3 regions of the Pseudarthrobacter sp. MDT1-22 genome follow, and region 1 is predicted to be linked to each of the others. Evidence: riboswitches for the same ligand, from Rfam matches in the RefSeq annotation. Region 1 holds a riboswitch; each other region holds the start of a gene.
What was found. A riboswitch is a leader RNA that binds a small molecule or an ion and turns the genes downstream of it on or off. The one in region 1 is predicted to bind cyclic di-AMP.
Positions count from the first base shown of each region.

Region 2: linked by a shared signal. The riboswitch ahead of ACX80M_RS13670 (M23 family metallopeptidase) and the one ahead of ACX80M_RS16915 (aggregation-promoting factor C-terminal-like domain-containing protein) in region 1 are both predicted to bind cyclic di-AMP.
Region 3: linked by a shared signal. The riboswitch ahead of ACX80M_RS07965 (C40 family peptidase) and the one ahead of ACX80M_RS16915 (aggregation-promoting factor C-terminal-like domain-containing protein) in region 1 are both predicted to bind cyclic di-AMP.

Region 1 is NZ_JBTNDK010000025.1:6,131-15,897, forward strand. Features, by position in the region: gene ACX80M_RS16895 (phosphatase PAP2 family protein) at 1-620, shown strand, start outside; gene upp (uracil phosphoribosyltransferase) at 663-1,298, shown strand; partial or broken gene ACX80M_RS16905 (VOC family protein) at 1,361-1,735, shown strand; gene ACX80M_RS16910 (HAD-IA family hydrolase) at 1,766-2,446, shown strand; gene ACX80M_RS16915 (aggregation-promoting factor C-terminal-like domain-containing protein) at 2,517-3,245, opposite strand; cyclic di-AMP (ydaO/yuaA leader) riboswitch at 3,251-3,403, opposite strand; gene ACX80M_RS16920 (sensor histidine kinase) at 3,503-5,056, opposite strand; gene ACX80M_RS16925 (response regulator transcription factor) at 5,064-5,804, opposite strand; gene ACX80M_RS16930 (winged helix-turn-helix domain-containing protein) at 6,424-7,290, shown strand; gene ACX80M_RS16935 (SixA phosphatase family protein) at 7,644-8,171, shown strand; gene ACX80M_RS16940 (LysR family transcriptional regulator) at 8,149-9,129, opposite strand; gene ACX80M_RS16945 (EamA family transporter) at 9,202-9,767, shown strand, end outside.
Region 2 is NZ_JBTNDK010000016.1:68,673-78,439, reverse strand. Features, by position in the region: gene fdhD (formate dehydrogenase accessory sulfurtransferase FdhD) at 1-466, opposite strand, end outside; gene ACX80M_RS13700 (molybdopterin molybdotransferase MoeA) at 593-2,029, opposite strand; gene ACX80M_RS13695 (DUF6457 domain-containing protein) at 1,995-2,288, opposite strand; gene ACX80M_RS13690 (NTP transferase domain-containing protein) at 2,285-2,989, opposite strand; gene ACX80M_RS13685 (HNH endonuclease) at 3,052-3,552, opposite strand; gene ACX80M_RS13680 (C40 family peptidase) at 3,789-4,541, opposite strand; gene ACX80M_RS13675 (C40 family peptidase) at 4,729-5,403, opposite strand; cyclic di-AMP (ydaO/yuaA leader) riboswitch at 5,474-5,636, opposite strand; gene ACX80M_RS13670 (M23 family metallopeptidase) at 5,784-6,608, opposite strand; cyclic di-AMP (ydaO/yuaA leader) riboswitch at 6,612-6,830, opposite strand; gene ACX80M_RS13665 (metal-dependent transcriptional regulator) at 6,984-7,679, opposite strand; gene serC (phosphoserine transaminase) at 7,957-9,087, shown strand; gene ACX80M_RS13655 (MFS transporter) at 9,171-9,767, opposite strand, start outside.
Region 3 is NZ_JBTNDK010000007.1:108,598-118,364, forward strand. Features, by position in the region: gene ACX80M_RS07935 (SDR family NAD(P)-dependent oxidoreductase) at 1-189, opposite strand, end outside; gene ACX80M_RS07940 (ANTAR domain-containing protein) at 257-760, shown strand; gene ACX80M_RS07945 (MarR family winged helix-turn-helix transcriptional regulator) at 832-1,329, opposite strand; gene ribA (GTP cyclohydrolase II RibA) at 1,458-3,332, shown strand; gene ACX80M_RS07955 (dienelactone hydrolase family protein) at 3,405-4,382, shown strand; gene ACX80M_RS07960 (protein adenylyltransferase SelO) at 4,508-5,971, shown strand; gene ACX80M_RS07965 (C40 family peptidase) at 6,041-6,925, opposite strand; cyclic di-AMP (ydaO/yuaA leader) riboswitch at 6,955-7,123, opposite strand; gene ACX80M_RS07970 (aggregation-promoting factor C-terminal-like domain-containing protein) at 7,338-8,630, shown strand; gene ACX80M_RS07975 (cupin domain-containing protein) at 8,654-9,034, opposite strand; gene ACX80M_RS07980 (TraR/DksA family transcriptional regulator) at 9,174-9,533, shown strand; gene ACX80M_RS07985 (DNA alkylation repair protein) at 9,530-9,767, shown strand, end outside.

The sequences.
Region 1 (9,767 bases):
AAGAGGGACTGGCCGCCCTGGACCTGCCCGCGCTGGAGCTGTCCCAGGGCCTTCGGAACCCCGCACTGGATGCCGGGGTGACGGCTTTCACCAACATCGGCGGGGGCATCGGCATGCCCATCCTGGCCAGCATCCTGACAGCCTGGCTCACGTTCCTAAGCCGGACCTGGCGGCCCATCGTCCTGGTGGGCGGCGCCGCGGCCGTCTCCACGCTGGCCACCACGGTGGGCAAGCGGCTGGTGGGCCGCACCCGCCCGGACCACGCCGAAGCTGTCCCTCCGTACGAGACTTCGCCGTCCTTCCCGAGCGGCCACACCCTGAATACGACGGTGGTGATCGGTGTCCTGGTGTACGTCATGTGCCTCCAGTTCGAAATGCTGTGGGCGCGCATCACAGCCATCACCGCCGGGGTGATCTTCATCATCGCGATGGGCCTGAGCCGGGTGTTCCTGGGCCACCACTGGCTGACCGATGTGATGGCCGGCTGGTTCCTGGGCCTTGCCTGGGTGGGCATCGTGATCCTGGCGCACCGGCTGTTCCATGTGCTGCGGAAACGCGAGCACGCGGGCCCGGCACCCACGTTCGAACACCCCGCCCTGCGGGAGGATCCGTCGAGCTGATTCCCGGCCGGAGGCCCTCCGCGCGGGTGATAGTTTTGACGCATGCGCACTCTCGTTGTGGACCACCCGCTGGTCGCCCATAAGCTCACCGTCCTGCGGGACAAGAACACTCCGTCACCGGTCTTCCGGCAGTTGACGGAAGAGCTGGTGACCCTCCTGGCCTACGAAGCCACCCGTGAGGTCCGCACCCAGCCGGTCACCATCGAGACGCCGGTCAGCACCACTGTGGGCACCGCTTTCACCAAGCCCACGCCTCTGGTGGTCCCCATCCTGCGCGCCGGGCTCGGCATGCTTGAGGGCATGACCAAGCTGGTCCCCACTGCTGAAGTGGGTTTCCTGGGCATGGCCCGCGACGAAGAAACCCTGGACATCATCACCTACGCGGAGCGGCTCCCGGAAGACCTGACGGACCGGCAGATCTTTGTGCTGGATCCGATGCTTGCCACAGGCGGAACCCTGCGCGAAGCCATCAAGTTCCTGTTCAAGCGCGGCGCCTCCGACGTCACGTGCATTTGCCTCCTGGCCGCGCCGGAAGGCCTGGCCAAGCTCGAAGAGGAACTTGCCGAGGCCAACGTGACCATCGTGCTGGCCTCCATTGACGAACGGCTCGACGAGAAGTCCTACATCGTTCCCGGGCTCGGCGACGCCGGCGACCGCCTGTACGGCATCGCCGGCTAATTCGGGGCTGCTTCGGATTTCAGGTCTTCCGCTTTTCTGCCGCCGCCGTTAGCCTGTGGCGCATGGACTGGAAGCTTGAACTCGTTTTTGTGCCCGTATCCGACGTGGACCGCGCCAAGGATTTCTACGTCAGCAAAGTTGGATTCAACCCGGATTTCGACGAGTGACCCATGGATGGCATCCGCTTCGTCCAGCTGACCCCGCCGGGATCCGCCTGCTCCATTTGTATTGGCGAGGGCCTCAATGTCGCCCCTCCGGGTACGGCCCCAAGCCTGCAGATGGTGGTCAGCGACATCCAGGCTGCCCACGACCACCTCAAGGGCAACGGTGTGGAGGTCAGCGACATAGACATCCAGGGCTGGGGGCACTTCGTCTACTTCGCGGATCCCGACGGAAACAAGTGGGCGGTGCAGTACATCCCGGGCCGTGACGCCTAAGCCGGTGACGCCTGGGGCAAAATAGGCAGCATGAACATCCCCACACCTGCCGCCACACGAACACTGACCTGCCGGGCCGTCCTTTTCGATATGGACGGCACGCTGGTGGACTCCACGGCAGTAGTGGAGGAGGTCTGGGGAGAATTCGCGGCCCGGTACGGCCTGGACGTCGCCGAAATCCTGCGCACTTCGCACGGCGTCCAGGCTGCCGATACCGTACGCCGGTTCGCGCCGGGGGGAGCGGACGTCGCGGCCCTCACCGAGGAACTGGGTGCGATGGAACGGGTGCGGACGGCCGGTATCGTCGCGTTGCCGGGGGCTGCCGACCTGCTTCGCAGCCTCCCGGCTCAGGCAGTGGCGCTGGTGACTTCAGCGGACAGGACCCTGGCGGACATCCGCATGGACGCTGCCGGGCTGGACATGCCGGCCACGGCCGTGACGGCGGACCTGGTCACACGGGGCAAGCCGCACCCGGAGGGCTATCTGATGGCCGCCGGGCTGCTGGGCGTGGAACCGGAGGACGCCGTGGTGTTCGAGGATGCGCCCGCCGGAATCGCGGCAGGCGTTGCTGCGGGTATCCGGACGGTGGCCGTGGGTCCGAATGCGGGCGAATTGCCGGCAGGCGTGCTGAATATCGCGGATTACCGCGCCGTAACCGCCTCCGTGGAAACGGACGCCGCGGGACGGCAACTCATTTCTTTCCGGCTTTGACGCCGGCGGATCACCTTCGTAATCCGCCGGCGCAGCTCAGCGCCGCGGCTGCCGGCGAGGCTCAGTCGGCCTAGTACCAGTTGTGCGACAGGTGGAAGTTCAGCGCGCCGCACGGTGACTGGTAGCGCTCCTGGATGTAGTTCAGGCCCCAGTTGATCTGCGTGCGGTAGTTGGTGACGTAGTCCGCGCCGGCGCTCGCCATCTTCTCAGCCGGCAATGACTGGACGATGCCGTACGCGCCGCTGCTGGCGTTGGTGGCCGTGGTGGTCCATTCGGATTCCTTGGTCCACAGCGTCTGCAGGCACTGCATCTGGTCAGCGGACCAGCCGTACGTCGCCAGCTGGCCAGCAGCGTAGGCCTGCGCTCCTGCGGGGTCGTTGACGGCCACAACGGGCGTGGGTGCAGGTTCCGGAGCCGGGGCCGGAGCGGGCTCCGGGGCCGGGGCAGGTGCCGGTTCGGCGGCCTGGGGCGCGACGTTGATCTCGGCCGGCGCAGCTTCCGGGGAGGCCGGGGGCTGGATCTCGGCTGCCTCGAAGCTCAGCTTCGACTGGGCGCTGGCTTCTTCGGCGGCCTGGTCCGCGCTGGCCGCAAGCGACGCAGACTCGGAAGCGTGTGCTGCGGCGCTGACGCCGACCAGCAGGGCGCATGCCGTCGCGAACACCGCGACGCGCTGGCCCACGGAGGGAATCCGGGCCGCCTTGGACAGTGGGGACATAGCTGCACCGAAGCGGGACTGCTTGCGGTGGCTGTCGGACTTTGTGTCGCCCTGCGGGCGCGTTTGTACCTTGAATTCAGACATGATGGATCGCCTCTCACACCTGCGGAGTTAGCTGTCGGGTTCGGATGAGGGCATCCGGCCACACGGCACAATCACGTGTTGGCTTAACCCCAAAGGGCACTTGGTGCCCGGGACGGTGGGTCCCCCGCCTCTGCCTCTGAAAACGGAATCCGGGAAGCGGCAGAGCTTGGCGTCATCCGGATATGCGGCCCAACGGGAACCACACGTCATCGACGCTACAGGAGCTGGACGCTTAAGTCACATTTTGGTAACAGGAATCACGACGACGGTGTGTCGCCTTGCTGGGCCCGGGCGTCAGTGGGTCGCGCGAGCGCGCCGGTAGGGAAGAGTAACGCGAACTCGGTCCGTCCGGCCCGCGATGTCACCTCCACGCTACCGCCGTGGGCCTCCATGATCGACTGGACAATGGACAGGCCCAAGCCACTAGTGCCTTCGGAGGCCCCGGCGCCCGAGGCCGGCGCTGTACCCTTGCGCGCCGCGTCTGCGCGGGCAAACCGGGAGAAAACGTGGTCAACGAGTTCCGCAGGGATGCCCCCGCCGTCGTCCGTTACCGTCACCGCTGCGTCGCCATTGGCAGACTTCGTGACAGCGGTGACCACGGTGGTCCCCGGCGGCGTGTGCTTGCGCGCATTGGATAGCAGGTTGACAAGCACCTGACGCAGTTGGGACGCATCACCCGTGACGGCGAGCGGCTGGTCAGGCAGTTCAAGGCGCCAGTGGTGGTCCGGGGCGATGACCTTCTCGTCACTGACGGTTTCGATCACGAGTTGTGTGAGGTCAACTTCGCTGAGCTTCAGGGGCTGGCCCTCATCGAGCCGGGCGAGCAGGAGCAGATCCTCCACCAGGGTGGTCATGCGTTCGGACTGGCTTTGGACCCGGGCCAGGGATTTCCGGCCGTCCGGCGTGAAGCTCTCGGTCATCCGCATCAGCTCCGTGTACCCGCGGATGGCAGTCAGCGGCGTGCGCAGCTCATGGGAAGCATCGGCTACGAACTGCCGCACCTTGGTCTCGCTCCGCTGCCGCGCCTCGAGTGCGCTGGCGACGTTGTCCAGCATGAGATTGAGGGCGTGCCCTACGCTGCCCACTTCGGTTCCGGGATTGGAGTTCGACGGCGGGACGCGCACCGCGAGTGCCACCTCGCCCGCGTCCAGCGGCAGCCTGGCCACACGGGTTGCAACCTCGGAAAGCTGCTCCAGCGGCTTCATGGTGCGCCGGATCAGCACAGTTCCTGCCAGTCCGATCAGCGCCAGGCCGCCCAGGGAAACGAACACAAAAGTCCAGACCAGCGATGCCAAAGTACTCTCCTTGGCAGCGAGCGGAAGGCCCGTGACAAGGACATCGCCGTAGCCGGTTTCCACGGCCACAATCCGGTAATCCCCGTTGGACAGCGAGCGGTTCACGGGAAGGCCGTTCCGCGTCAGCGCCAGCAGGGTCTGCTTGTCTTCGGCGTCGAGGGCCAGACGCGTGGTGTCCGAGTCCAGGAAACCGCCACTGGGGATCTGGCCGTCCAGGATCCGCGCATTCAGCGTTCCGACACTCTGCCCGCGGGAGTCAAGCGGGTCCGGCCTGCCGTTGAATCCGCCCAGGGGCGGGCGGCCCGGATCGTTCGACCGTTTGGCGGCCTGGCTCAGCTGTTCATCCAGCTGCCCGGTGAGAAAGGAATCCATGGAGGCGTAACTGAACAGCCCCACGGCGCCGCAGATGGCCACCAGCAGGGCCATGGCCAACAGGATCAGGCGCGTGCGCAGATGCCAGGTGTCCGGTTTCAGCCAGCTCCGGGCTGGCGCTGGGGTTGCTCGCGGCGAGGACATCGAGCTGCTACTCAGCCGGCTTGATGACGTAGCCGGCGCCCCGCACGGTATGGATCATGGGCGGGTGCACTGCATCCACTTTCTTGCGCAGGTAGGAGATGTAGAGCTCCACAATGTTGGCCTGGCCGCCGAAGTCGTAGTTCCAGACGCGGTCCAGGATCTGGGCTTTGCTGATGACGCGTTTGGGGTTCTCCATGAGGTACCGGAGCAGCTCGAACTGGGTGGCGGTGAGCTGGAGGGCGTCGCCCGCACGGGTCACTTCGCGGGTGTCGATGTTGAGGACAAGATCGCCCACCACAAGTTCGGCAGTGTCCATCGCGGCAACGCCGGAGCGCTGGACAAGGCGGTGCAGCCGCAGCAGGACCTCTTCCATGCTGAACGGCTTGGTCACGTAGTCGTCCCCGCCGGCCGCCAGGCCCACGATCCTGTCCTGGACAGCGTCCTTGGCAGTCAGGAAAAGCGCAGGTACCTCGGGCGCGAAGGCACGGATCCTGCCCAGCAACTCAACGCCGTCGAACCCTGGCAGCATCACGTCCAGCACCAGGACGTCCGGGCGGAACTCCTTGGCAAGCTTGACGGCCTCCGGGCCATCCGAAGCCACGGCAACATGCCAGCCGACCATGCGCAGCCCCATGCTCATGAGCTCGGAAAGGCTGGGCTCGTCGTCAACCACCAAGGCTCGGATGGGGGAGCCGTCCGGGTGGGTCAGTTGCGGAAGGTTGTTGGTCATGGAGTGCGAAGTGGCCATGGGACAACTCTCCGATCAATCGGTTAGCCCGCGCTATGGGGTTCCTGTGCGCACGCTGTGAATCCCAGCCTAGCGAGCTGGATGGGCGATCTGGGTGGCCGGGCGGGACGCCGACCATCCGCAGGCGGCCGCCTTCTCCGCTGGACAGGCGGCAAAACCCAGCAGGGAATCTCGGCAAGTCATTGGCCGGTGAATTTCAAGGTCTTGGTATGGCGAAAGGGCGAACATTGTTCGCCGGAGAGGGCCATTTGCGCACCCTTGGCGGACAACAACTCCTATTTTGCCGCCAAATCAGAATGGTGATCTGTAACACAAATCTGCATTTTGTCTCAGTATGCGGAACGTTGCACCCATTGTTACTTGCAAGTTCTCATTGTTACGTTGCACACTTTCAATTGTGAACAAGAACTCAACAGCACCTGCAGCCGCAGAATATTGGCCCAGCACATCCGCTGCTGCCGACATGCGCTGTTGTCGAATGCACGCCTGATCTTCAGACCCCGCGAAGTTCTTAGGCATTCGCCCCCAGCCCAGCGTAGGGCGCCATCCCCAGATTTCATTGCGGGGACAACCAGCATTCGAGCCGCGATGACGGCCATTCACATTGAGGTAAGCATTCATGTCAGTTGCATCTGGATACGTCCACATCTCCGTCCGTAACGCAGGCAAGGCCGGCCAGGCTTCCGGCCTCCGCCAGGGGTTCGGTGCCCGACCGGCATTCGCCCCGGCTGCCCCCGGAGCCAGCTTTCCTGCTCCCGGCTACGCACCCCAGGGCTACAACCCCAGTTCCTACGGACAGCTCCGCGCGGTCCAGCCTGCCGAAGCCGCGCCGCTGACCGCGCCCACTCCGGTTATCGCGGGACCCAACGCTGTCCGCCCGGTCGCCAATGACACCGTGGCCCGCGGATTTGTCCTCTACATGGGCATCAACGAGGAGACCGCAGCGGCTGCCGGAACCTCCATTGCCAAGCTTGCCCAGGAAATCCGCGCTTACGCACAGTCACTCGTGACTGGTGCTGAAAGCTACGCGGCCGTGGCCGTGGCCCCGGCCGGCACCCCCGGTTCCGCGCTCGACGTCGTCCGTTCCACCTTTGGTGACCCCACCGTGAACGCGCAGAAGCGCACCGAGACTGCCCGGCTGCAGCAGCCTCAGGACCCGCGCCCGTCCGGCGTCCTGATCGACCTCGCCCGCCGCGAAGTCCACCTTGACGGCGAATCCCTGAACCTGACCTTCAAGGAATTCGAACTCCTGAACTACCTGGTGGAAAACGGCACCCGCACGGTTGGCCGCGATGAACTGCTTGAGGGCCTGTGGCGCAACGCCGAGGAAGTCCCCAACGAACGCACCATCGACGTCCACATCCGCCGTCTCCGCTCCAAGCTGGGCCGCCTCGCCAACACCGTCCGTACCGTCCGCGGCCAGGGCTACCGCTTCTACGAGCACCCCGAAGTTATTGTCTGGGCCGCTCCGGAATACTCGATCTAGGCCTTCAGCGACGCACCAAAGCGGCATTTCGCCGTGCCTTAGACACCTCCTTCGTTCCTCCCCACCGCCTCCCTCGCCTCGCAAGCTCGGCCAGGGAACCCTGGCGGCGTGGGCCCCGGCGATGCGGCACTACGCGAAATGCCGCTTTCGTGCGTCCGTGCTCGCGAGTGTTGGCCTCCGCGGCTATGGTTCGACGGCGGTGCGGCCCAGCCGGGGTGTCACGGGGAGCATGCTTTTGGCGTCCTGACCGCGGCTCTGGCCCGTCATTCCGCGGGCCGGGACTGTTGGTGCGGCCAACAGCGTGCTGGGCGTGACGGGCGGCGCCGTGGGTCTTGCGGGTCTAGGCTTGGGGGATGAGCGACCACCACATCAAACGCCTGGTGATCATGCGGCACGCCAAGTCCGACTGGCCCGGCGGTGTGGCGGATCATGAGCGCCCGCTTGAGGAACGGGGGCACCGCGAGGCGCCTCTTGCCGGCAAGTGGCTGGTCAAACACGGCATCCTCCCGGACTTCATCCTGTGTTCCAGTGCGCTCCGCACCCGCCAGACCTGCACCTGGGTGTGCTCAGAACTGGGGGACAAGGCCCCGACGCCGAAACTTGAGGACGGCCTCTACGCCGCCTCTGCGCTGCGGATGCTCGCCGTGGTCAACCACGTGCCTGACACCGTCACCACGCTGATGCTCATCTCGCATATGCCTGGCGTCCAGGACCTCGCCATGCACCTGGCCTCACGGGACTCAAACCACGACGCCTACATGGACGCCGCCACACGTTACCCCACCAGCGCCCTCACGGTGCTGGAAACGGAAAAATCCTGGGCCGAGCTGGACGGGCAGGACGCCCGGCTGACCAAGTTCAAGGTCCCGCGAGCCCACTAACGCCACGGGATCCAGTGACCCCATGGGACCTACCGACCTCATGGGACTCGCTGACCCCAAGGGAACCGGCGACCTCCCGCAGCAGTCCGGCGACGTGCTGGATGCCCGGGCTGGCCGCCATGGTGCGGCGGTACACGATGCCCACCTGCCTGACCTGCGTGGGGTTGACCAGGGGCAGGGCGACGACGTCCGCAGGCAGTGCGGGCCGGCCGAGGCGGGGGACCAGCGCCACCACGGCTCCCTGCTCCACCAGTGCGAGGTGGGTTGCGAAGTCTGGATCGTAGACCCTGATGTCCGGCACCCGGCCAAGGTCGGCGAAGATCCTCAGCAGCGCCTCGTTGCAGATGGCTCCGTGCGGCGTGCTGATCCAGCATTCGTCCACCAGGTCCGCCGGTTCCACCTGGCCGCATACTGCCAGGGGATGGTCGCGGTGCACCAGGACGTCCGCAACGTCCTCGCACAGCCATTCGAGGGTCATGTGCTCCGGTATGACCAGCGGGACGGAGTTCCAGTTGTGGACCACACCCAGGTCCGCCTCCCCGTTGGCCACCCGCGCCACGGCTTCCCGCGGGTCCTCGGCCAGCACGCTGAGGTCCAGGTCCGCTCCGGACGAAGCCAACCGTCCCAGCAGTGGCCCCACGAGGCCCCGGCAGGCAGTGGAAAAGGAAACAACCCTGAGGTGCCCGGTGGGCTTGGCCGGATCCGCCAACAGGGTGGATTCCAGTTCCTCGAGCTCCGATAGGATGCGCCGGCCGTACGCTGCCAGGGTGAGCCCCCGCTCGGTCAGCAGCACCCCGCGGCCGCGGCGTTCCAGGACGGGGAACCCGGTCTGCTTCTCCAGCTTCTTGATCTGCTGGGAGACGGCCGACGGGCTGAAGCCCATCACCTCCGACGCCGCTATGACCGAACCGTGCTGTTCAATCGCCGCCAGTGCCCGCAGCGAACCAATCTCAATCATGAAGCAAACGTACATGATTCGACGCGGAATTCAACGCTGGTGCTTCATCTGCCGTTCTGCAAGAGTGGGACCGTGAATCTCCGACACTCCGTCCTCGCTGCCTTGGTCGCCGTTCTCTGGGGCCTGAACTTCGTGGCCATCGACTTCGGCCTGCATGCGAACGGCCGTGAGGTTCCCCCGCTGCTGTTTGTGGCCATGCGGTTCCTCTTGGTGGTCTTCCCCTGGATCTTCTTCATCAGGAAGCCTGACGTCAGCTGGAAGGCGATTATCGGCGTCGGCGTCTTTATGAGCGCGGGCCAGTTCGGCCTCCTCTACCTCGCCATGGCGCTGGGCATGCCGGCAGGCCTCGCCTCCCTGGTCCTCCAGGCCCAGGTGCTCCTCACCATCCTCCTGGCCGCCGGGTTCCTGCGCGAGCGCCCCAGCCGGAGCCAACTGGCCGGCGTCGTTCTTGGCGTTGCGGGGCTGGCCGTAGTGGCCGTCGGCCGCAGTGCCGTGGCACCGGTGCTCCCGCTCATCATCGTCCTGGGAGCCGCGCTGTCCTGGGCGGCCGGTAACGTCGTTGCGCGGAAGGCCAAGGCCGCCTCCGGGCTGGGGCTGGTGGTCTGGTCCGGCGCAGTGGTTCCGCTGCCACTAGCCGG
Region 2 (9,767 bases), on a different contig from region 1:
GCAGTGATGCCAGCACATGGGCGGGCACGGTCAATGGATCCGCCGCCGGGCTGAAATGGGAGGACTTGCGCACTGCCTCGATCGAGTCCGTGCCGCAGATACCGCAGGAGCTGGACGTGAAGACGTTCCGACCCTTCGCAGGGAGTTCGACGTCGGGCCGCAGCTGGGCTTCCACCACATTGAACGTCTGGACGCCGTCTTCGTCCTCGCCGGCGCAGAACCGCAACGACACCAGCTGCTCCGGAGCCCAGATGATCCCCTCGGACACCAGGAAGCCGGCCACCAGGTCAAAGTCGTCCCCGGGCGTCCGCATGGTCACCGAGAATGACAGTGCACCGATCCGGATTTCCAGCGGCTCTTCGACGGCGAGGACGTCCTCGCGGTGGCGGACCGGGAACTCAAGGGCATTGGGCGAGCCATCCAAAACATACTTGTGCACCTTGCGGCGCTGCGTCACGCGCCCCATCAGCGAACCGCCAGACTGTCTTGAAGGGCCCCGTGGACGTTCCGGACCTGCCGGCTGGCGCTGTTCATAGGTCCATCATTGCACCACTGGCCGGGCTGTGGCGTACGTGGTTCCGCAGCACGGCGCCTACCCCAGCAGGGCACTCCAGTCCACCGGACCGGCAGGCTTCGCAGCGTCCTTGCCAGCTGCCCGGGTGGCCGGCTTAGCGGCGGGCCGGCCCTTGGGCTTGGTACCCGGGTGCGCGGGCGCGGGCACCGGCGGCCCCCACGGCAAAGCGAACGCCGGGACTGGTTCGCCCAGCTGCACGCCATGCGGCGGAACAACCATCACACCGTGCGCCGACGCCAGTCCGCGCATCATCCCGGGACCCGTGTGCTTGGCCGGTGAAGCCATCCCGTACAGCAGCCTGAAGGGCATCAGCCTGGTCCGGCCCGGCTCAGGCTCAATGGTGGTCCCGCACGGGACCTCCTGCACCGGCGGCATGGTGCCGTGGCCCAGCGCCGCCAGCAGCGGTTCGCCCACCGTGGACAGTGCCATCATGGCGGCCAGCGGGTTTCCGGGGAGCCCCAGGACAAAGCGACCGTCGGGGAGCTCGGCCAGGACAGCCGGATGGCCGGGGCGCATGGCGATGCCGTCGATGACCAGCCGCCCGCCCAGTTCCGCCACAGCCCGGCGGAGGTGGTCGGTGTCCGAGACGCCAGTACCGCCGGTGGTGATCACGACGTCGGCAGGCAGCGCGGAGGGGTCCGGCACCTCGGGCGGGACGTCGGCCAGGCCGTCCAGCCACTCAGCGTAGGAATCGCCGATCCGCTCCTGGCCGCCGTTAATACCGCCAAGCATTTCCACTACGGCCGCGAGCTGCGGACCGAAGGTGTCCCGGACCTGTCCGGGGACCGGCAGCCCGTGGGCCACAACTTCGGAGCCGGTCAGCAGGAGCTTAACCACCGGCTTGCCCTGGACCAGCAGGTCATCGTGCCCGGCCAGGGCTGCGACCGCCAGATGGGCCGGGTTCAGTGTTACGCCGGCCTTGACCAGCACATCTCCCGCGGCGGCTTCCTCGCCGGCCTTCCTGATGTGCTGGCCGTTCCCGGGCTCGCCGGGGCGGGCGCCGCCGCCGGTCATCAGGAGCGGCAGGCCGTCGTCGTCCGTTCCAAGCACGGCGCTTTCGCTGCGCAGGACCGCTTTGGCGCCGGGCGGGATCAGTCCGCCGGTGACGATGGGGCTGGCCTGGTGGGGTGCCAGCCGCTGGCCTGCCTCTGCCACGATCCACGGACCGCTGCCGTTGACGGCCCATCCGTCCATCGCAGACGACGCGTAGTGCGGCATGTCGTGCAACGCAGTGATGTCGCCGGCCAGGACCCTGCCCAGGGCTTGGCCCAGGGGAACCCGGCCCGGCGGAATCGGCGTGGCGATATCAAAAGCGGCCCTGCGCGCCTCATCCCAGGTATGGGCAAGGTGCTTTGCCGGGGCTGTCTGCTGCTCGGGATTTTCGGATGCGTCGCCGGGGGCGGCGGTCACTGAACGGGATTCATTCGACGGGGGTCCCGGCGGATTCGGCGTCATAGTCAGCAGCCAGGGTGCGGGCACGGTCCATGGCAGCGGTCATGGCGGCGGCGTTGGTGGCCTGCCCCGATCCCGCAGCCAGGCCGGCGGCGAAACCGGCAATAAAGGTGGTGAGCGGGGCGGCGGGGCGGACCACTGAGTGGGCTGCCACGCCGGCCAGCGACAGGATGGTGTTGACGTCGATCTGGACGTCCTCCAGTTCATACGCCTGGAGCAAGGACCTGCACCATTCTTCCAGCGTCTCGTCCTGGCTTTTCACGCTCTGCCTCCCAAATCGTCTGCGGCAGTGTTGCCCCGGAGCCCGGTTAGGGGATCCGGGCCGGCCACTCCAAGTGCGGCGGCATCGTCCCAGGTGTCCACGTCTGCCGTGGAGCCGGCCGGAACGGCGACAAGCTGCACGTCCAGACTAGCAAGGAGTGCCCTCACCGACCCGTTGATTAAGCGTCCTGTGCTTTCCAGTTCCGCCACGGAACGTTGTAGCGCGGCCGTGCTATAAAAACCGACCAACGGCTGACGGCGGCCATCCTCCGAGACGGCCACTACGCCGTCCGGTCCCGTGGGCGCTCCGGCGGTGGGTCCTCGCGCACGCAAAGTAGCCTTCAGCACCGCCACCGCCTGCCCTACGTTGGGCATGTCGCAGGCCAGCACCAGCGTCAGCCCGGGGCGGCTGCCACCCGCAGCGGCCAGGGCCGCGAGCCCGGCCGCGATGGCCGCCCCCGGTCCGCTAAAGGGGGGTTCTTCGCGGCAGCGGAGAAATCCGGCAGGGATTTCGCCGGCCGGCACCTCCCCGGTGTCCGGACCAACCACGACGGCGGCCCGGGCTCCCCTCGCAGCGGCGGCGGAGCGGCACAAGAGGGAGGCGCCGTCGTACGTCAGACTCTGCTTGGGCACGCCACCGAGCCGCGACGAACGGCCGCCGGCGAGGATGACGGCATCGAAGTCGAGGGGGTCAGCGTCCACCCTCCCAGCTTAACCGCGCGGGCTGGAATACTGCGCGGGCTGGACTTGCGGAGCGACTGGATTCAGGCGGCCCGTTCAGGCAGCAGGAACGGATCCCAAGCCGGCGTGGGCTTCTCAAGTTCCTTGATCTGCCAGATGGTGCCATGCGGCGGTTCCGGATCAAACCTGAGCTTCCAGCCCATTTCAGCCGGCGTGTGGTCACCCTTGGTGTTGTTGCAGCGGAGGCACGCGGCCACCAGGTTCTCCCAGGAGTCGGCGCCGCCACGTGATTTGGGCTGCACATGGTCGATGGTGTGGGCACCCTTGCCGCAATACGCGCAGCGGTGGCCGTCCCGCCGCAGGACTCCGCGGCGGCTGACTGCGGTGCTCTGGTTGTATCTGGGGCGGATGTAGCGGTTCAGGAGAATCACGGACGGGCGGCCCAGGATCTCCTGCGGTCCCACCACAGGATCATCGCCCTCGGCAATGACACTGGCCTTGCCCGTGAGCACAAGCACCAGCGCCCGGCGGAAGGTGACTACCGCCAGCGGTTCATATCCAGCATTCAGAACGAGAGTGCGCATGCACGTACCTCTTTGTGGCCGCACCCGTCAGGGGCACGAGGGCCGGCTGCCCCCGGCATATCCGGGCTATGGATCGACACCACAAGAGTAAACAAAGAATCCCGGGATCAGCTAATCGCAGAAGCGGCCGCCGTCACGTGTCGGATTCGTGCATCTCTCCGGATCAGGGCAGCAGCCCGCAGACAGCGAAGGACCCCCGCCGTGAAGCGAGGGTCCTTCGAATGCTGACTCTGGTGCTAGGACACGCGGATGTAAACGGGGCCGGAGCCGACATTGGCGCTGAACACAACGGTCTGGTTGCCGTTGTAGCCCCCGTGCACGGCCTGGCCGTTGCCAGCGTAGACGGCAATGTGGGCAACGCCCGCGCCGCCGTCGGCGTAGTACAACAGATCGCCGGGCTGGGCCTCGGCGGCGCTGACGGTCTGACCGAGGGACAGGTAGCCTGCAGGCCAGTCGCGGAAGTTGATCCCCACGGCAGCCAGCGAGTTGGTGACCAGCATGGTGCAGTCCTGGCTGACGCCGAGCTGTGCATAGGCTGCGGACAGGATGGCCTGGCCCTTGCCGCTGGCGGAGACCGGCGCCTTCGGAGCGGCCGGAGTTGCCGACGCTACCGTGAGGGTGGCCGCGGCCTTGGCCGGAGCCGGAGCCGGAGCTTCAACAACAGGGGCGGGAGCCTCAATGGGAGCCGGCGTGGTGGTCACTGCGGGCTTCTCGTAGGAGATGGCAATGGTGGAAGCAGCCGAAATGATGGCCGGGGCGGAAACCTCAGCCTCAAGGTTCGAAGCGGACGCAGCTTCACGCTGGACGCCGGTGTCAGCCGCGTTCGCAGCGATACCACTGGTCAGGACAAGGCCGGAAGCAGCAGCGATAACCGCAGCCTGACGGCCCATGCCGCCGGCGTTGTCGCCGACAGCCTTGGCAATGACAGCCAGCGAGTTGGTCTTGGCGACCTCGGCGCGGTGCCGTGCAACAGTTGCACGTGTAGTCATTAATTTTCTCTCTTTCGTTTTCCTCAGGACCGCGTAGGCAGCCTAAGGGCTTTGGACGCGCCGGCATCTTGGGGGTACGCCGGCACGCCCCGAACGGGGATTTAGCGAAGAGTTTCTCGCGAAGAAACGGTTCCGGCAGCCAAGCTGCAGCAACTACTGGGCTGCAGCAACTACTGGACTGCAGGAACTACGGGGCCATTGTGAAGAACGCGGAGGAGCCTGTTGATGCCACGGAGTGGAGCAGCGTGCCCTGTGACGGGTTCAGTGCGCTGATCATCATGCCGTTGCCGACGTAAATGCCAACGTGGGCGCCGCCATTCTGCATGACCAGGTCACCGGTGGCCGGTGTGGCGGTGGGCCGCATGGCCGTCCAGGCATTGGTGCGGGGAATGCTGATGCCAGCCTGGGCGTAGACCCATTGCGTGAAGCCTGAGCAGTCCCAGCCATTGGGAGTGGTGCCGCCCCAGAGGTAGGGGTTGCCGATACCGGTGTAGGCAAGTGCTGCCAGACCCGAAGCGGCAGCGGAGGAGACAGTGTCAGCGAGCTTGGAGGCCGCGGCCTCGGTTGCGGCAGCACCCTGAGCCCCGGCTTCGGAGGCCGTGGACTGCGCACGGACCGTCTCAACCTTCGGCGCCGGCGTCGTCTTGATGACGGGGCGTTCGAAGGAAACGGTAGCCGTGGGCGCGGCAGTTACGGCAAGTGCCGTCTGCGCAGAACCGGACTCGGTGGAGGCGGAAACGCCGGCGGTGGTGTCCGCGGCGTTGGCCGGAAGCCCCATGCTCAGGATCAGACCTGATGCAGCTGCGATAACAGCAGCCTGGCGACCTACGGTCCCGGCATTGGCACTGACGGCCTTGGACACGGAGCCCAAGGGGTTAGTGCGAACCGGTTGTGCGCGGTGACGCGCAGAAGTATGGCGTGAAGACACGAAGGTAGCCTCTCCCAATGCCTGCGAGGTGAGCTGTCGGATTCGGATGGGAGTCACCCGGCCGCGCTGCTTCACAGTGGAAGCTTTGCGACTTAACCCCAAGGCCTTCAGAATCGAAGACCAAAATTGGTTCCCCCGCCCCTGCCAGACGATGTCATGCGAACGGACCTTGAGCGGTGGCAGAGCTAGGCAATCCACTCAAGAACGTCAACTTCGGAAAAGTTGACGCGCTTTAGACGTTACAGGAGTTCCGAGCCAATGTCACATTCAGGTCACGGCACGTCACTGCGATTCGAGAGTTGGCCATCATTTGGTCAGAGCCAGCCCGTGGGGTCAACGACTTCGCCATTGACCTGGACCTCGAAGTGGAGGTGGCAGCCCGTGGACGCGCCCGTGGTGCCGCTCAGGGCAACCACATCGCCGCGGCTGACCGTCTGGCCTACCTTGACGCTGCCGGAGGAGAGGTGGTTGTAGGTGGTTTCAAGGCCATTGCCGTGATCCACCACAACGCGGTTCCCGCCGCCGTACTGGTGCCAGCCGGCGAAGGTCACGGTGCCGCTGGCGGCAGCCAGGACAGAGGTTCCGCACTGTGCCACGAAGTCCTGGCCACGGTGGAAATCGCCGGAGCCGCCGGTAATGGGGCTGACCCGGAATCCGAACGGAGAGACTGTAACCAGCTGGGCTAGCGGCGAGCCGAGGCTTCCGGCAGAGGCCGCACGGGTAATGGATCCCGCGGACTGTGCGCTCAGCAGCTGCTTCAGTTTGCCGTCGGGATCACCCTGGGTAACCACGGACGAGCGGCTGAAATCAATTTGGGCGGCGGCTTCGGCGGTAACTTCGGGCTGCGGAGCAGCGGAAACGGCCGATGCGGCCTGGCCGGGTGCCGGAGTGGCCATCACGGGGCCGGTCACAGGAACCGTCACGGTAAGTGCTAGGCCTGTTGCTGCCAAGGCGATGCCGGCCTTCTGGCCGAGGCCACTGGCGGCGGCGAAATCCGTCATCTGCCGGAAGGGTCCCCGGCGGCGGCGGGCGTCCCGCTGTGGGTCGCGGGGCCTCTCCGCGGTGAAATCCTCGGCCACTCTGGGCGCCGAGGCGGGACCCACCGCGCGACGGCGGCCCCTGGAGTATTGCGTGGTCAAGAATGTTCCTCTCTGGATAGCCTGCGAAGTTAGCTGTCGGATTCGGGTCAGAGAGTTCAAAGACCCGGTCCGCCGTGACAAGCACTTGGCGCAGAGATATCCCGTGAGGATCCTTCGCTGGAAGAGGCTTGCTGCTGACGGACTTCACCCCAAGGCAGTCTTACGACTGCCGGTTGTGGTTCCCCCGCCTCTGCCAGTTGGTGACTGATGCACCTGATCCGCTGGCAGAGCTCGGCTCCGGATCAGGTAACGCTTTTGTATCGACGCTGAGTTACAACTATAGGTGATTAACTTGGACAGTAACAATTCCGTTATCTTTGCGGAACCTGGGTCACTGCGCTATGGCGCGGCCCCACACGGCGGACCGCCGTCCCGTCAGCGGACGGAAACGAAGACGTGGGATGCCACTTCCGGGGGCAGCTCGAGCGCCCCTTCGATTCCCGGAACCCGCACGGAAATGTACTCCCCCACGCGCTCCAAGGACACCGAGGCACCGGGCCTGATCCCGCCTTCGTCCAGCTGGACCAGCAGCTCAGGTTCCACCTGGATGGGTTCAGCCAGCCGGCTGACCGTCACGTTCGACGCCGGCCCGTAGCCCTGCATCGCATCAAGGAGATTAATCACACCGGCGTCGGGCAGCGCAGGCGCGGGTCCGCCCAGGGCAGCCAGTCCGGGGATGGGGTTGCCGTATGGAGACTCGGTGGGGTGGTTAAGTAACTCGTAGATGCGCTGCTCAACGCGTTCACTCATCACGTGTTCCCAGCGGCACGCTTCATCGTGGACATAGGCCCAGTCCAGGCCAATCACATCCGCCAGGAGCCGTTCCGCGAGCCTGTGCTTGCGCATCACTTCCGTAGCGCGTTTCCGCCCGGCTTCCGTGAGCTCCAGGTGGCGGTCTCCGGAGACCACGACCAGTCCGTCCCGTTCCATTCGGCCGATGGTTTGGGACACCGTGGGTCCGGAATGCCGCAGCCGTTCGGCGATGCGTGCGCGAAGAGCAACGATGTTCTCTTCTTCAAGCTCCAAAATGGTCCGAAGATACATCTCCGTAGTATCGATCAGATCCGTCATCCAGCTCAGCTCCTCGAGCGCAGTACCTTGCGTTGTCCCACCGTATCGCGTCCCGCTCAGCGGCGAGGTCCGCTAAAAAGCTTAGCCTATTTTGAATTTGTCTGGATAATGCCCGGGCGGGGACAAACGGTCTCATTGGCCGGACTATGACGGCCCCGGTTCCCCGCCCAATCGAGGGTTCAGGCAGAATAAAAGAGGTCCTTATGCAGTCACCGCCGACTACCGGCCACCCCACCGCCCGGACGTGAGCCACGTCCATGCCGAAATTGGAGCCCCCGTGAGCGAAACCAGCATCACTATTCCCGCCGACCTCCTGCCAAAGGATGGACGGTTCGGCGCAGGACCCTCCAAGGTCAGGCCGGAGCAGCTCGAAGCGCTCTCAGCGGCGTCCAAGACCATCCTGGGCACCTCCCACCGCCAGGCTCCGGTCAAGAACCTCGTGGGCTCCGTCCGTGAAGGCCTCAGCCAGTTCTTCCGCGCCCCCGAAGGCTACGAAGTGGTCCTCGGCGTCGGCGGCTCCACCGCTTTCTGGGACGTCGCCAGCTTCGGCCTGGCGGAAAAGAAGGCCCAGCACCTGTCCTTCGGCGAGTTCGGCTCCAAATTCGCCTCAGCCACCAACAAGGCCCCGTTCCTGGACGCCTCCTCCATCATCAAGTCCGAGCCCGGCACGCGCCCGGTATCGGCCGCCGAGGCTGGCGTGGATGTCTATGCCTGGCCGCAGAACGAAACCTCCACGGGTGTCGCGGCTCCGGTCAAGCGCGTCGCGGGCGCCGACGCCGGTTCCCTGGTCCTGGTGGACGCCACCTCCGCAGCCGGGGGCCTGGACGTGGACGTCTCCGAGGCCGATGTCTACTACTTCGCCCCGCAGAAAAACTTCGCGTCCGACGGCGGCCTGTGGCTGGGGCTCTTCTCCCCCGCCGCGCTGGAACGCGCCGCCCGGGTCAAGGCCAGTGGTCGCTGGATCCCCGATTTCCTGGACCTCCAGACCGCCATTGACAACTCCAAGCTGAACCAGACGTACAACACGCCGTCGCTCTCCACCCTGGTGACCCTCGACGCGCAGGTGCAGTGGCTGAACGCCAACGGCGGCCTGGACTTCGCGTCCGCCCGCACCGCTGACTCCGCCGGCCGGATCTACTCCTGGGCCGAGGCCTCCGAGTACGCCACGCCGTTCGTGGCCAAGGCGGAGGACCGTTCCAACGTCATCGCCACCATCGACTTCGACGACTCGATCGACGCCGCCGCGATCGCCAAGGTGCTCCGCGCCAACGGGGTCGTGGACACCGAGCCGTACCGCAAGCTGGGCCGCAACCAGCTCCGGATCGCCACGTTTGTTGCCATCGAGCCGGCTGACGTCTCCGCGCTGCTGGCAAGCATCGACTATGTGGTGGGCGAGCTGCGCAAGTAGCGCACCCGCGCGAACGGACACTTGGGGCCCAGGAACCAGGGCCCCAAGTGTCCGTTCGCGCTGTCTTGTGGTGACGCCGGTTGTCAGCGTCCGACGGCGTCGTCCGGGTTTTCGTCCCGGGCGGCGCCGTTTGCGTTGTCCCCCGGTTGTTGGACGCCCAGATGGGAGACGACGCCGAAGTACCGGAGGCCGCAGGCCCGCCGGTTGAAGGTGAGCCGGAGCCGCTGGGCGCGGATGATCCAGATCATTCCGATCACGGCGGCGATGATCCCGGAGGCGGCCGCGACGGAAAGCGACCACCGGGGGCCGGCGACGTTGGCCACCCATCCCACCAACGGGGCGCCGATGGGTGTGCCGCCCATAAAGATGGCCATATACAGGGCCATGACCCTGCCCCGCATCACGGGATCGGTGGTGGTCTGGACGTAGCCGTTGGCACTGGTCATCATGGTGATTGCGAACAGGCCCACCGGCACCAGCGCCAACCCGAACCAGAAGTAGTCCGGGGCAAGCGCGGCCAGTCCCGAGGTCACCCCAAAGGCGGCCGCGGCGCCGAAGATCATCCGCAAGCGGGGCTTGCCGCGGCCGGCGGAGAGCAGCGCGCCTGCCACGGAACCGATGGCCATAATGGAATTCATGAGCCCGAACGCGCTGGCGTCCAGCCCGAATTCCGTGCCCAC
Region 3 (9,767 bases), on a different contig from region 1:
CAGTTCTATTCCATCGCGGGTTACCTGACGCTCCTTGCGGAACACGCCCGCTGCGTTGACCAGCACGTCGAGCCGGTCGTGGCGGGACAGGAAGTCCGCCGCCGCCGCCTGGATCGAGGACTGGTCTGAGAGGTCACAGACCAGTGGTTCAAGTTTGGCGCCCGGAACGTGCCGGCGGATGCCCGCCATCGCCGCGCTCGCCGGGTTGTTGATCGCCCCGCCACGACCACCAAGGCACCCTCACGTGCAAGGCCCGATGCCACAGCGCCTCCCAAGCCGCCAGCTGGAAGTAGGAATTGTCACGGTCACGGACCTGAGGTCCGGGGAGCGATGGCCCAGCTTCGTCGAAGCCGCCCGGCGCGAGAAGGTGCTGTCGCTCCTGGCGTTGCGGATGCACCTGGAGGGCGAGGCCAGCGCAGGAATGATCTTCTACAGCTCCAGGCCGCACGGATTCGGCCGGGACGCCATGGAAGCAGCCCATTCCTTGGCTGCGGAGGCGTCGAAGGGACTGCGCCTCGTCCTCCGGATCGTGTCACTGCAGGAAACGGAGGAGAACCTTGGGGCGGCCATGGCTTCGCGGACGCCGACAGATCTCGCGCTGGGTGTCATCATCGGCCAGGAACGGTGCAGCTACGATGATGCGCTTGAGTGGCTCTTCCGTGCATCACGGACCCGCAACGTCAGTATCCGCGATTTGGCGGCCGAGATTGTTGCCGCGGCCGACGAGCCCCACCCCGTACGGATCCATTTCGACCACTGACCTACCTGAATGGCGGCAGTTCCTGTTAATCGGCAGAGGCCGGGGGCTCTTTGCGCTCCGGATCAAGTTTCTCAGAGCGGGGCGCTTTCACGCAGGCAGCGGTCCTCTGGGTCGATAGCGCCCATGATGCGCTTGCCGATGCTCGCCAGCTGGCGCGACTGCGCCTTCGTGAGGGGATCGAACACGAGCGCTCGGACTGCTTCCACGTGCCCCGGAGCGGTTTGGGTAATCTTCGCCCAGCCCTCGTCGGTGAGTGTGGCCAGGGTGATGCGTCCGTCGGAAGGATCCGTGGAGCGGTGAACCCAGCCCCGCTTTTCAAGCCGGCTGACAACCTGGGACAGGCGGGGGAGTCCGGACTCGGTGAAGCCCGCCAGGTCACTCATCCGGCGGGTTCGTTCCGGAGCTTCAGACAGGCCGGCAAGGACCATGTACTCAAAGTGGCTTATCCCGGCGTCCTGCTGCAGCTGGGAGTCCAGGGCGGCGGGGAGCTTCATCATGATGCCCACGAGGGTCAGCCACACCTCACGTTCATCCCTGCTCAGCCAGCGGGGTTCGACGGAATTTTCCATAGGGCAAGCCTAAGGCATTTACTTCATGAGTGAAGTTTTATGTCCGGCAAATCACTTGCGTCGTGAACTTATGACCAGTACTGTTTACTTCAACATTCAAGTACTTTCAGACTTCCTGAGGAGCCCAGATGACCGTCATGTCCGAGACCGTCGCGCGGCCATTCGAACAACCGGCCGCCGTCCGCAGCCAGGTCACCGTCCCGCTGCGCTTCCCTGATGGCTTCGCGGCCACAGCCGAGATCATGACGTTCCATGGGCTGGCCGACGGTAAGGAGCACCTGCTGCTCGCGCTCGGCGAATGGGAGCAGACGCTCCTGGACCAGGGCCCGGAAGGTACGGCCCCGCTGGTCCGACTGCACAGCGAGTGCCTCACCGGCGACGTGTTCGGCAGCGAGCGCTGCGACTGCGGACCCCAGCTGCGCGAGGCAGTCGAGGAGATTGCCGCCGTCGGGGGCTTCCTGCTGTACCTCCGGCAGGAAGGGCGTGGCATCGGCCTGTACTCCAAGCTCGACGCCTATGCCCTGCAGGACACCGGCCTGGATACCTACGAAGCCAACGTTGCCCTGGGTCGCGGCGAGGACGAGCGGGACTACAGCGCCGCCGCCCAGATGCTCGGAGCGCTTGGCGCCGGCCGGATCCGCCTCCTCACCAACAACCCGGACAAAGTAGGGCAGCTGACGGCCCTCGGCGTTGACGTCTCGGAGCAGGTCCCCACCGGCGTGCACCTCTCGGAGGCGAACCACCGCTACCTGGCCGCGAAGCGCAGCCATACAGCGCACACCATTGAGCTTCCCGAAGAGGTGCTCCCGGCCGTGATGCCGACCGCGGCGGCTGTGGCAGTTCCGACGCACGACGAGCTGCTAGCCCGGGTGGATGCCCTCGTTCCCCGGCTGCGGGAACGCGCATCTGAAACCGAGGAGATCCGCCGTATTCCGGAAGCCACCATGGCTGAACTGAAGGCGGCGGGCGTATTTCAGATGCTCGCGCCTAAGGCCGTGGGCGGCTTCGGCATGGGGCTGGAAACCTACGTGGAGGTGGTCCGCCACCTCGCCCAGGGATGTGTCTCCACGGCGTGGAGCGTCGGGCACCTGGTGGAACATGTCTGGATGCTGGCCCGCTGGCCGCAGGAAGCCCAGGATGAAGTCTTCGCCAACGGGCCGGCGCCCTTGGCTGCCGCCACCGGCGCCCCTCCAGGTAAAGCAGAGAAGGTTCCCGGCGGGTTCATTATCTCGGGCCGCTGGAGCTTCGCCTCCGGTGTCATGCATTCTGAGTGGGCGCTCCTGGCTGTGCAGCACGGCGAGATCCGCCTACAGTGCCTGGTCCCGGTGTCCGATCTTGACCTCCTGGACGTCTGGCACACGGCCGGCCTGCGGGGGACAGGAAGCAACGATCTCCGGACGGAGAATCTCTTTGTCCCAGCGCACCGCGCTCTGGAGTGGAACCTCCTGGCCGCCGCGGACAACCCCGGCAGCCGCATCCATCCGGATCCGAACATCCACATCCCCATGGCCACGTTCCTGAACATGGTTGCCCCGGCAGCTGCTTTGGGGGCCGCTGAGCACGCCATCGAGGTGTTCCGGGACCTGATGATGGTGCGCAAGGTCAAGCAGACAACGCAGGCGCGGCAGGCGGATTCGCCGCTCGCGCAGGCCCGGTTCTCGCAGGCCTTCGGGCAGGTGGCGACTGCGCGGCTGCACTGGCAGGAAGCTGTCCGGGTGGTGGCCGCTTCCTACGGCCGGCGGCCGGTCGCTTTCACGGATGAGGAGCGGGCACAGTACCGGCTTTCCCTCGGTCTCAGTGGCGCGGCATCCGCCGAGGCTGTCCGCCTCATCCTGACGGGCTCCGGAGGGAGTGTTCACCGGCTGACGCACCCACTCCAGCGGATCCAACGCGATGTCAATGTACTGCTCAACCACGCCTCCCTGACCATGGATCCGATCCTGGAACAGGCAGGCCGCGGACTCCTGGACCTCGGGTTTTCCATCCCGGCGGAGCAGTTCTGACCGGGCGCATGGGACCCTTGCAGGACCGCCGGCTTCGGAGAAGGATATGACCCTCACTCGAGGAGGCCAACCATGGTCCAGCTTGGAAAGTTTGAACGGTACCTGATCGAGGAATTCTTCGACGACTACCGCGCCGGCGCAATGACGCACCGCACCTTCACCCGCCGGGTCGCATTCATCATGGGAAGCATGGCGGCGGCATCGGGCGCGATGCTGCTCGTCGGATGCACACCCGAGGAAGTCCCACGCAGCACGGACCCCATGCCTACACCCACGCCGTCATCGTCGACGGCGGGCACCGGCACCGCTTCTGCCGGTGCTGTTCCGGGGGCCAAAAGTCCGCTCTCCGTCCCGGAGGGCGCCGCGGGGCTGACGACGGCGACCGTGCGGTTCCCGGCCGAAAGAACCGAGATCAGTGGGTACCTCGCCCGGCCCGAATCCGGAGCAGCCGGCCCTGCGGTGCTGGTCTGCCACGAGAACCGCGGCCTGACCCCGCACATCCAGGACGTTGCCCGCCGCTTTGCCAAAGCCGGGTACACGGCGCTGGCCCTTGACCTGCTCAGCAGGGAAGGCGGCACCGCCAGCCTTGACTCCGACGCCGTGTCGGGTGCACTGACCAGCGCTGGCGCCCCACGCCATGTTGCTGACTTCGCGGCGGCCTTTGACTACCTTCAGGGCCAGGACTTCGTGGACTCCGGACGCATCGCCATGAACGGGTACTGTTTCGGCGGCGGCATTACCTGGCAGGCGGCAACCGAGCTGGCCGGGCTGAAGGCCACCGCGGCGTGCTATGGTCCGGCGCCGGACCTGAACAAGGTGCCGGCCATCAAGGCCGCGGTGTTCGGGGTTTATGCCGAACGCGACGCGCGGATCACCGGCGCGATGCCGGGCCTCCGCGATGCCCTGGACGCCACCACGGTGACGCACCAGCTCACCGTTTACCCCGGCGTGGACCATGCCTTCCACAACGACACCGGCGAGCGCTACAACGAAACCCAGGCCACGGCTGCCTGGAACGACACCCTCGCCTGGTTCGGACAGCACGTCTGAGGGGCGACGCCAGCACGGCTGATCTGAGTAGCGCTATCTGACGTTTTGAGCCTCCAGAACGACAGATAGCGCTACTCAGTTGGGAGGGCGGGGCACTCACCCGCGGCCGCGGGTAGTCTTGAAGGATGAGCACCGCAATCCCACTAACGCTCACCTTCGACGGGCGTTTCGCCCGCGAACTCGAGGAGCTGGCGGTTCCCTGGCAGGCGGAAGAAGCGCCAGACCCGCAGCTGCTGGTCCTGAACGAGCCGTTGGCCGGCGAACTGGGCCTGGACCCGTCCTCGCTGCGGACGCCCAAGGGGACCCGGTTGCTCATCGGCAACCAGATTCCTGACGGTGCCACACCGGTGGCCCAGGCCTATGCCGGCCACCAGTTCGGCGGCTACTCACCCCTGCTCGGCGACGGGCGGGCCCTCCTGCTGGGTGAGGTCACGGACATCCACGGGCAGCTTCGGGACATCCACCTCAAGGGCTCCGGCCGGACACCGTTCGCCCGCGCAGGTGACGGTCTCGCCGTCGTCGGTCCCATGCTGCGCGAGTACATCGTCAGCGAAGCCATGCACGCCATGGGCATCCCCACCACGAGGTCCCTCGCCGTGGTGGCCACGGGCCGGCCCGTCCGCCGCGAAACCATGCTGCCCGGCGCCGTGCTCACCCGGGTGGCCAGCAGCCACTTGCGCGTTGGCAGCTTCCAGTTCGCCCGCGTCAACGGCGAGACGGACCTTCTCCGCCGCCTGGCCGATCATGCCATCAGCCGCCATTACCCCGACGCGGCGCTCGCCGACAAGCCCTATCTCGCGTTCTTCGAGGCGGTCATAGCCGCGCAGGCGTCCCTGGTGGCGCACTGGATGCTGGTGGGCTTCGTCCATGGCGTGATGAACACCGACAACATGGCCATCTCCGGCGAGACCATCGACTACGGTCCCTGCGCGTTTATGGACGCCTTCAACCCCGGCGCGGTCTATAGCTCCATCGACGCGGACGGACGCTACGCCTACGCCAACCAGCAGGTCATTGCCGAGTGGAACCTCACCCGGCTCGCCGAAGCACTCCTGCCCCTGTTCCATGAAGACCAGGACCAGGCCGTGGCGCTCGCCGTTGAATCCCTCGGCGCCTTCCGCACGCTGTACAGCGCTGCCTGGTCAGCCGGCATGAAGTCCAAGCTTGGGCTGCGCCCGGACACGCACGACGACGTCGCGTCGCCCCTGGTGGACGGCGTGTTGGCGCTGCTCCAGGAAGGCCAGGTGGATTACACCTCCTTCTTCCGGAGCCTCGGCTCGGCGGCCCGCGGGACCCCGGAAACTGCGCGGTCCATGTTTGCGGACCCGGGCGTCTTCGACGCCTGGGCCGCACGGTGGCTGGCCCTGGCGCCGGACGCGGACCTGATGGACCGGGTCAACCCCGTCTACATCCCCAGGAACCACCTGGTTGAAGAGGCTCTGGACTCTGCTATCGCAGGCGACCTGGACCCATTCAACCGGTTGGTGGACGTCCTGGCCGATCCGTACACGCAGCGCCCCGGGCTGGAACGCTACGCCGGCCCCGCCCCTGAAGACTTCGGGAGCTACCGGACCTTCTGCGGGACCTGAGCGAACACCAGGGATGGACGACGGCGGCGCGCGGCCGGGTGCCGCCCGCCGCCGTCGAGCATGGTCGGATCACGCTACGCGGACGAAGGACGCTCCGGCGAGCCAGCTGAGGGAGTGGACTTCGGTTTTGTAACCGTCCACCCCGCCGCTGACTACCTGGCCGTTGCCGGCGTAGACGCCCACATGGCCGGCGTAGACGCCCACATGGCCGGCCGTGATGACCAGATCCCCTGCGGCCGGGGTGCCCACCACCGTGCCGTACTGGTAGAACTGGCCGGGAGCCAGGTCACCCACGCTCTTACCCACCGAGCGCAGCGCCTTCTCCACCATGGCGGTGCAGTCCTGCTGCACGCCGAGCTGTGAAGTGGCCGAAGCCAGGATGGCCGCGCCGAGCGAGCCGGCCGGAGCCTGGGCTGCCGGTGCGGACGTTGAGGCCAGCTGTATACCGGTGTTGGTGGCGGAGGACGGCGCCGCTGCGGCCTTCGCCGCCGGAGCCGGTGCGGCGCCCGGTGCCGTGTAGCCGGCGCCGGGGATCCGGATCTGGTCGCCGGGGTAGATGATGGTGGTCAGCGAGAGTCCATTGGCGGCAAGGACGTCGTTGAGCGGGACGCCGTTGGTGGCGGAAATCTGGCCCAGCGTGTCACCCGAAACGACGGTGTGAACGTTGGCCGCGGCCGGTGCCGGAGCAGCAGCGGCCTGAGCAGTGGCGGCTGGGGCCGCTACCGCCGCACTTGTTTGGACCTGGGCGTTGGCAGTCCCGGCATCATCCGGGCCGTGGACGCCGGCCTGAGCCGGGACGCCGATGCCGAACAGCAGGCCGGATGCAGCAACAGCCACCAGGGCCGGACGGCCAAACGTCAGGGCGTGTGCTTTGGCCGTTGACGACAGGCCGACAGGGACGGTAGAGCTGGCAGAAACCACACGATGGCGTGCGGAAGCGGAATTCTTGGACACGGTTGATCGCCTCTCCCATGCCTGCGGGGTGAGCCTCTCCCATGCCTGCGGGGTGAGCTGTCGGGTTCGGGTCGGAGATACCCGGCCGGTAGCGGCGCCGCACTGAACGGAGCGATACCGACTTAACCCCAAGGCTTCGCAAGAAGCCGTGGAAACGTGGTTCCCCCGTCCCTGCCAGCTGGAAAGCGACTGGATCCCGGTCAGCGGCAGGGCTCGGCATACTGGCGGGAATGGTCCGGCTTGAGCCGGGCCACCGTTTGACCATAACTTCTGCTCGGCGGCAATGTCACATTCCGGTAACGGAATGTAGGAGTGAAATTCACTCGTACATCAGCGCGAATTCTCTACTCCCTGGTAACGATGTTGCAGGTCAACCCCCGTAATCCGTATATGCCCGGTAAGCTCACCAACTATGTCCCGGATTGTTCAAAAAATGCGGCTGCCCGCCCTCGCCGGCATGCTGGCGGTCGCCCTGGTAGGGTCGGCTGCGCTGCTGCCCTCACATGCCGCCGACGACGCCCCGCCCGGCGGCTATCCCTCGTGGCAGGACGTGCAGAACGCCAAGCAAAGCGAGGCCGGCAAAGCGGCAGAGGTCACCAGGATCAACGGGCTGCTGGGCGGGCTTCAGGCCGAAGCGGAGGCGCTGGGCAATGCGGCCGTGACATCCGCCGCGGAGTACGCCCAGGCCGAAGCGGCGCTTCAGGCCGCCACTTCCACTGTGGATGCCCTGACCGCCCAGACGGCACGCGCCGCGGCCGAACTGGGACAGTACAAGAAGGAAATCGGTGCCCTGGCGGCGCAGTCGTATAAGACCGGTGGCACAAACATGGGTTTCTTCGTTGCTCTCGACGCCGTGCAGAACAACAGCATCCAAGGCCTGAATATCGTCCAGATCGTCAGCGACAAGACTGCAGCCCTGGTGAACAAATCCGCAGCCGCCGAACGCATTTCCCGCGCCCTGGCCGATCAGGAGCAGGCAGCCAGGGCCGAACGCGAGCGACTGTACGGCGAAGCCCGGACCAAGCTCGACGCCGCCCAGTCCGCCCAGCAGGCCATGTCCCGGCAGATCGCGGAGCAGCAGGAGCACGGCCAGGAACTGACCGCGCAGCTGGCCTCCCTCAAGGGCACCACCGCTGCGGTGGAGGGTGAGTTCCGGCAGGGCCAGGTGGCCTTGGCCGCGTACGAAACGGCGCAGGCCGCCAAACGGGCCACGGCCCAGGAACAGGCGCGCCAACAGGCGGAGGCGGCAGCCAAGGCAGCTGCACTCGCCGCCGCGCAGAAACCGGCTCCGGCCCCACCTGCTGTACCGGGAGTGCCCGCCCCGCCTCCAGTCCCGAGCCCGACGCCGGTCCCGCCGCCCGTCGTCGTCGTGCCTTCCGTGCCGGGCGGCGCTGTGAACGACCCCGCCGGCGCAAAAACCTACGCGGCCGGGCAGTTGGGCGCCTACGGCTGGGGCCAGGACCAGTTTCCGTGCCTGGCGTCGCTGTGGACCAAGGAGTCGAACTGGCTGACCACCGCCACCAACCCGTACTCGGGCGCATACGGCATCGCCCAGTCGCTGCCGGCCAGCAAGTATGCCAGCGCCGGCAGCGACTGGCTCACGAGCTACCGGACCCAGGTCAGTTGGGGCCTGTCCTATATCGCTGACCGCTACGGGTCACCGTGCAGCGCGTGGAACCATTCCGTGGCCAACAACTGGTACTGACCTGCCGGGGGAGGGCAGCCGGGTCACGTTCCCGGGGGCTTGGCGAATTCCGCGGCGCTGAAGAATTCAATGCCGACGAAGGCTTCGTCGCCGTCCACCCAGGCGTCATGCCCGGGTGGAATGGTGTACGAATCGCCGGCGCTGATGCTGATCCGGTTGCCACCGGTGGTCTCGACGTTGAGGGCACCGGAAACGCAGTATCCGACGTGGTTGTTCTGGCAGGACTCGGTCTGGACCACCGGCTTGATGCAGTCCGACCAGCGCCAGCCGGGACTGAACGTCAACCGGCCGACCGTGTAGTCGCCCAGGTTGACGACATCCACTTCGGTTTTCTCCGGCCGGCGCTTCTCATCCGGTGTGTTGTGGGACTTGACTGCCAGTTCTGTGACGATGTTTGTAGGCATGACACGCAGACTTTCTCTGTTGGTTTTGTGTCCGGCAGCTTTCTGTCCCTGGCTGCCAGACCACATCTGAGGCGCTTACGCTTGCCAGCATCCTCCCGCCGGCGGCGCTTGTCGAGACCCAAACCACTAGGCTTTTCCCATGCCCGATTTTGAACGGTTCCGGGTCCTGCTGGAAGAAGAGCGCGCCCGGAAACTCGAGCTGCTCCCCGCGCTCCGTGCGGACATCTCCTCGGCGAACGCCGCACGCCAGGATTCCAACGTGGATGACGAACACGACCCCGAGGGTTCCACCATTGCGTTCGAGCTGTCGCAGGCCTCGGCGCTCCTGAAGCAGAGCAGTGCGGGACTTGACCAGGTGGATGCGGCCCTGGCGCGGATTGCGGCGGGCACGTACGGAACGTGCGCCGTGTGCGGGGACCCCATCGCGGAGGGACGGCTCGAAGCCCGCCCGTCGACGCCGTTCTGCATCCTCCACGCGGCCACCGGGAGGGTGCTGTGAACGGGCGTGTGCAGGAGGCTGCCGGCTTCATCGATGCCACCCTGCAGAATGAGGGCGCCTGGTACCGGGCGGAAGGCGTGGAGTCCCGGGTGGGCGGGGCACTTGGGTCCTACGGATCGTCGGTGGGAGCCGTACGCGGCACCGTCCGCGACGCCGGCACGAAATTCAAGGATCTTGGCCACGACGAGGTGACCGCTTTGGCATCTCTCCTCTGGGGCCGGCCCGGTCCCGGCA